DNA from 3 places in the Oribacterium sp. HCP28S3_H8 genome. Region 3 is predicted to be linked to each of the others. Evidence: predicted binding sites of a transcription regulator. Region 3 holds the regulator's gene; each other region holds the start of a gene.
What was found. Region 3 encodes HrcA, which represses chaperone genes, less so after heat shock. Its sites were predicted from a motif close to TGTTAGCACTCNNNNNNNNNGAGTGCTAACA; they were not measured.
Positions count from the first base shown of each region.

Region 1: a site for HrcA is predicted at 1,192-1,222, ahead of ACTNEN_RS06830 (co-chaperone GroES). Genes of this name have one in related genera too.
Region 2: a site for HrcA is predicted at 1,450-1,480, ahead of htpG (molecular chaperone HtpG). Genes of this name have one in related genera too.

Region 1 is NZ_JBQHUZ010000004.1:253,049-255,322, reverse strand. It holds gene groL (chaperonin GroEL) at 1-678, opposite strand, end outside; gene ACTNEN_RS06830 (co-chaperone GroES) at 752-1,039, opposite strand; gene ACTNEN_RS06825 (putative bifunctional diguanylate cyclase/phosphodiesterase) at 1,378-2,274, opposite strand, start outside.
Region 2 is NZ_JBQHUZ010000004.1:113-2,386, reverse strand. It holds gene htpG (molecular chaperone HtpG) at 1-1,289, opposite strand, end outside; tRNA gene ACTNEN_RS05715 (tRNA-Thr) at 1,716-1,788, opposite strand; tRNA gene ACTNEN_RS05710 (tRNA-Ile) at 1,800-1,873, opposite strand; tRNA gene ACTNEN_RS05705 (tRNA-Thr) at 1,958-2,030, opposite strand; tRNA gene ACTNEN_RS05700 (tRNA-Asn) at 2,052-2,124, opposite strand; partial or broken rRNA gene ACTNEN_RS05695 (23S ribosomal RNA) at 2,239-2,274, opposite strand, start outside.
Region 3 is NZ_JBQHUZ010000008.1:109,771-112,044, forward strand. It holds gene ACTNEN_RS10470 (3D domain-containing protein) at 1-367, shown strand, start outside; gene hrcA (heat-inducible transcriptional repressor HrcA) at 557-1,594, shown strand; gene grpE (nucleotide exchange factor GrpE) at 1,630-2,274, shown strand, end outside.

The DNA of each region.
Region 1 (2,274 bases), on a different contig from region 3:
GGAAATCTTCTTATCTGTAATCAGGATATACGGATCATCCAGAGTAGCTTCCATCTTATCCATATCTGTGCACATGTAAGCGGAAACATATCCTCTGTCAAATTCCATACCTTCTACAAGATCCAGCTCGTTCTGCATGGTCTTGGACTCCTCAACAGTGATAACACCATCCTTGGATACCTTTTCCATTGCATCTGCTACCATCTCGCCGACCTTCTCGTCACCAGCGGAAATTGCTGCAACCTTTGCGATCTGGTCCTTGCCCTTAACCTTGGATGACTGCGCCTTGATGGACTCAACAGCAGCATCTACAGCCTTGCGGATACCCTTTCTCAGGATAATCGGGTTAGCACCTGCCTCAAGGTTTTTCATACCCTCCGATACAATTGCCTGTGCAAGAACCGTAGCGGTTGTAGTACCATCACCGGCAACATCGTTGGTCTTGGAAGCAACCTCACGTACAAGCTGTGCACCCATGTTCTCATACGGATCCTTGAGCTCGATTTCCTTTGCAATGGAAACACCATCGTTTGTGATCAGCGGTGCACCGTAGCTCTTATCAAGAACTACATTTCTGCCCTTAGGTCCAAGTGTTACCTTAACTGTATTTGCAACAGCATCTACACCAGCTTCCAGAGCCTTTCTGGCTTCAACGCCATACTTAATTTCCTTAGCCATGATTCAATCCTCCTGATTTATCTATATGCTAATCTGATCTTTTATCTTGATCTCAATCGGTCAATCTTATTATTTATTCCACAACAGCAAGAATATCATTCTGCTTTACAACCGTATACTTGTGACCGTCGATCTCAACCTCGGAACCGGCATACTTGGAGAAAATAACATGCTGACCTTCCTTGACCTGCATCTTGATCTCCTTGCCGTCAACTACTCCGCCCGGACCTACGGCAACAACAACTGCCTGACCCGGCTTCTCCTTATCATCCTGACCTGGCAGCACGATACCGCTGGCTGTAGTCTCCTCCATCTTTTCCTTCTCCAGAACGACTCTGTCAAATAATGGAACTAACTTCATGATTGAGAACCTCCTCAAACTATTTTCTTATGAAATAAAGCTCTTAAGGGTCATGCATGAGAGGCTTGACAGAAATTCAAATATAATCTCCTGCTGCCATCTCGTACCCTGAAGCTTGCTTTTTTCCGAACAGTTTGTATTATAGCGCGGGCTATTAGCAACGTCAAGCGTTGAGTGCTAACTATTTATAAAATTCACATATTCTTCACAAATCCAGGATTTTAATTTGCACCAAAAAATTCATCCGAAACGAAGCATGGTCGATCCGCTTCGGATGAATTTCTTATCCAGCTTTTTTTGCTGTCCTGAATGTCAAGGAAGGAAATGCCAAAGAAAGATTACACCGCGAGGACACTTGCGCAGAGATATGCCTTCCGGTTCTGCCACTCGGCGACCTTCCGGAACTGAAGCCGCCCGCGGATGCCTGCATTCACAAAATCACAGATAGAGGCTTTGTCTGCGTCCGCCTTATAGATGGCATCCCGGACCATCCCGTAATAGCTGCTCTTTTTATCATTGTGAATGCCGTCGAGTTCCGATAAATCCCCGATGCCGATGCTATGGAGATAGCTTCGGAACGCATCATTGGCATAGATCGTATGCTGATGTCCATCTACATATTCAAAGATGGCGATTGGAATGTTACTTTCCGCCTTGACAGAAGTAAACTCCATCGGATGTGCGGAGAGGAAATTAACGCGGCCGATCTGGTCATAAAAGATCCGGTCACCGGTACTTTCCAGGATGAAGCCCTTCTGCTGTAACGTATCATAACACTCCTCAAACGGCAGAGGCTTTGAGAGTAAATAGCCTTGCACTCTTTCGCAGCCAATGGTACGGAGGAAATCATACTGTTCTCTGGTTTCCACACCCTCCGCAAGCGTACTGATCCCCAGATTTTTAGCCATATTGACGATGGATGCGAGAATCATCGGCGTTTTTGCATTCTCCTTATGTAAAAACTGCATATCCATCTTCAGCACATCAAAGTCAAAGGTCTGCAAGGTATTAAGCGAACTATAGCCGCTTCCAAAATCATCCATCCAGACATGATACCCATCCCGATGAAATCTTGCGATATGCTCACGCATCTCCTCTTCACTGCCAAACAACACAGACTCGGTAATCTCAATATGGATAAGCTCATGTGGGATACCGTATCGCGCAAGGATGGCGTTGATCTTGTCATGGAGATTCTCTACCTCAAAATCCAGTCTTGAGAGATTACAGGATAC
Region 2 (2,274 bases), on a different contig from region 3:
AGAATGTAATCAGTCATCTTCTGGCAGAACTTATCGTCCTTTAAGCAGCCATACTTGATGAATGGTGCGATATCATCCCAGTATTTCTCATAGGTTTCCCGATCCGTCTTGCACATACCGGAAAGCTTATCTGCCACCTTTTTGGTGATATAGTCTGAAATCTTCTTAACAAATCCATCATTCTGAAGCTGTGATCTGGATACATTGAGCGGAAGATCCGGACAGTCAATCACACCCTTAAGAAGCATAAGGTACTCCGGGATGACTTCCTTAATGTTATCTGCAACAAAGACCTGATTGTTGTACAGCTTAATGGTGCCCTCAATGGACTCATACTCCATATTGATTTTAGGGAAGTATAAGATACCCTTTAGATTGTATGGATAGTCCATGTTGAGATGGATCCAGAACAGCGGTTCCTTATAGTCATGGAATACCTTGTGATAGAAGTTGATATAATCTTCCTTCTTGCACTCACTTGGACTTTTTGTCCAGAGTGGATGAATGTCGTTTACAAGTTCCGGACGCTTCTCAATTTTAACCTTGGCAGGGATTTTGGTCTCCTTACCATCCTTATCTGTTTCTGTCTTTTCCGGAATTTCCTCCAGGACAACATCTGTATCCAGCTTATCACTGGCATCGATGGTTTCTGTATCCTTTGGAAGCTTGGTAAGATAGATCTCGACAGGCATGAAGGATGCGTACTTATCAATGATCTCACGTACTTCCCATTCGTTGTCATATTTCAGGCAGTCATCATTAAGGTGCAGCGTAATGACGGTACCATGATCCTTTTTGCTTCCCTCTGTCAGAGTATAATCCGTGCCTCCATTACACTCCCAGTGAACTGGTTTTGCATCCTTCTGGTAAGATAATGTATCGATTTCAACAAGGTCAGAGACCATAAATGCGGAATAAAATCCAAGACCAAAATGCCCGATGATTTGATCGTCATTAGCCTTGTCCTTATACTTCTGGATGAAGTCTGTTGCACCGGAAAATGCAATCTGATTGATATATTTATCAACCTCATCGGCTGTCATGCCGATGCCGTTATCCTTAAAGGTAATGGTTTTGTTATCGGAATCAACAATGACATCCACTCTGCCCTTATAATCCTGCGGCTTCTCCCACTCTCCGATGAGAGCCAGCTTTTCAAGCTTTGTAACTGCATCGCAGGCATTGGAAATCTGCTCACGGATAAAAATATCCTGGTCTGAATACATCCATTTTTTGATGATCGGGAAAATGTTCTCGCTGTTAATCGATAAACTACCTTGTTTTGCCATAATCATTGCTCCTTTATCAGATCCTACGTAGTTTTCTGTGTCTATATAATGCATAGACAGCTTGTTATTTAAAAGTTGAAATATACTGAAAGATACGTAAGAAATTTACATAGTAAAAAGTCTACTGTCTTAGAATCAACGATAGGTAGTATAACACGAGAATTAGCACTCTGCAAGCAAGCTGGCTAACAAATCGAGAAATACACAGATAATTCACAGATTCATAGAGAGAGCGTTTTCATTTAAAGAGCTTATTAAATCAGTGTATGTGCAGTAATAGAAATGAATGCAGTAATAGAAATGAAGTGAAAAGCCTGCAGCTTGTGAACGCACCCAAATGTACATATGATATAAGTTGAGAAGTAAAGAATAAAAATGGGCTGTCGACGGCACTGTGAAGTGCACATGCGACAACCCCCTTTATTAAGCCGGGATTCGGACTCGAACCGAAGACCTACTGATTACAAATCAGTTGCTCTACCAACTGAGCTATACCGGCATATATAGTAATGGAACCTCTGGGACTCGAACCCGGGACCGATCGGTTATGAGCCGACTGCTCTAACCAACTGAGCTAAGGTTCCATAACAATCCGTATATGTCATAAACGATTTTATATTCCGTATGATTTAAAAAAACGCCTAAGCTTCAGATTAAGCTCAGGCTTAAGCCGGGATTCGGACTCGAACCGAAGACCTACTGATTACAAATCAGTTGCTCTACCAACTGAGCTATACCGGCATTGGTTGTTATAAACAACAACTCCCCCAGTTGGACTCGAACCAACGACACCGCGGTTAACAGCCGCGTGCTCTACCGACTGAGCTATAGAGGAAAACTCAAACCCGGCAGGTAAAACCTACTAGGGAATCGTGCCTTGAAAATCGCATACCGCTTTATCCATAAATACATTTCATAAAACATCAAACCTAACCGGACCAAAAACCTTTTGGATAAGCCCTCGACCTATTAGTAACTATCACCT
Region 3 (2,274 bases):
CGCCAAGGCGGAGGCAGAAAAAAAGGCACAGGAGGAAGCGGCGGCAGCAGCACGGCTGACACTCCCGGATGGCAGAACATTGACGCCGCTGGGTTCATTTAGAATCACCGGATATTGTCCATGCTATCAGTGCTCGGAGGGACATGGCTCTGTGACAGCCATCGGGACCCGCGCGAGATCCGGACGTACCGTCGCCGTGGATCCGAGGGTGATTCCCTACGGTACCCATCTTCTGATTAACGGGCATGAATATGTTGCGGAGGACTGCGGCGGCGCCGTCAAGAGAAATCATATTGATGTGTATTTTGACAGCCATCGGGAGGCTGCCAATATCCTTTACTATACAGAAGTCTATATTATCCGGTGATATATGTTTCCGGACCTAAGGCGCGAAATGTCATTTAAAAAGGGCATGAGCGCCTTTTTTCATACTTTTTTCACAGTTCTTTTTTGGGAAATCCCTTGACACCCTTTCGGACCTAGAGTATTATAACCAATAGAAATTAGCACTCTGCATTTTTGAGTGCTAACAAATCATTAAGAAGGAGGCAGTCAGATGGAATTGGACAATCGTAAAGTCGTGATTCTGACAACGATTATCAAAAACTATCTTGAGACCGGAGAGCCGGTCGGATCAAGAACAATCAGTAAGTATTCCGGACTGAATCTGAGCTCTGCCACCATTCGGAATGAAATGAGCGATCTGGAGGAAATGGGCTATATTGTGCAGCCGCATACTTCAGCCGGCAGGATTCCCTCTGATAAAGGGTACCGGTTTTATGTGGATCAGCTGATGCAGACGCAGCGGGATGAGCTTGATGATGTGAGATCCGAGATGTTCCAGAAGGTTGATAAGCTGGAAAATACACTTAAGACCCTGGTGAAGGCTCTTGCGGAGGATACCCATTACGCAGCCATGGTTTCCGGACCGACAGTACATACCAATAAGATCAAGTTTATTCAGGTATCGATCGTTGATGCAAGACGACTGCTTCTCGTGATCATGCTGGAGGGAAATCTTGTTCGAACTGCGACAGTGAGCCTGGATGGTTGCGAGGAACTGGATTTCAACCGTATGCTGAGCATCAATATGCTGCTTAACGACGAGCTGGACGGGCTGACCGGCTCGGATATCACGGAGGGGCGGATCGCGCAGATTTACGCACGGACGAGTTTTAAGAAAACCGTGGGATCGATACTTGCAGCTATTCACAATATACTTAGTGTTAATGGCAGCAATGTCCAGATCTATACGTCCGGAGCAACCAATATTTTTAAATATCCGGAGCTTTCCGAGTCGGACAAGGCCTCCAAGCTGATTTCCGCGCTGGAGCAGAAGGATGAGCTGATTGAGCTTGTTCATGATGCCAGTGAGGATGCAGAGGAGAGCAGAAATCCGATTCAGGTATATATCGGTAACGAGTCACCGCTACAGAATATGGCGGATTGTTCTGTGATCACTGCCAACTATGAGCTTGGCAATGGTCTGAGAGGAACCATAGGAGTGATTGGTCCGAAACGGATGGACTATGAAAAGGTCCTTGAGGTTTTAAACAAGGTCATGAATGAAATGGACCAGGCGTTTCGGAAGTAGACATATATAGACAGGAAACGGGAAAGGAGCACATCTTGCAGGAAGAAGAAAAAAAGACTTCCCCGGAGCAGGGCACAGAAGAAGCCAGAGCCGGAGAAGCACAGGATACAGTAACAAAGGAAACAGATGAAGCAAAGGCAGCAGAGCATGTCGAAGCTTCTCAAAAGGAGGACGCTTCGGATGCCGAAGCTTCGGAAGCTGCAGAGTCCGGAGACCAGAAAACAGAGTCCAAGGTAAGAGATCTCCAGAAGGAAAAATACGAAAAGGAAATTGCGGAGTGCAAGGAGAAGTACTTAAGACTCTATGCAGAATTTGACAATTTCCGGAAACGATCGGAAAAGGAAAAGTCCCAGATGTTTGATATGGGAGCACGGGACGTTATAGAAAAAATCCTTCCGATTGTTGATAACTTTGAGAGAGCGCTGGGAACTGTGGAAAAAGAGGATGAGGACGATGCCTTTACCAAGGGCGTCCGCGGAATCTATAAGCAGATCCGTAAAATGTTTGAGGATCTGGATGTAAAGCCGATCGAAGCAGAAGGCGCAAAATTTGACCCTAATCTTCACAATGCCGTGATGACTGATACCGAGAGTGATGCCGAGGAGGATACCATTACACAGGACCTCCAGAAGGGATACACCTATAAGGGACAGGTTGTCCGTCATTCCATGGTGAAGGTA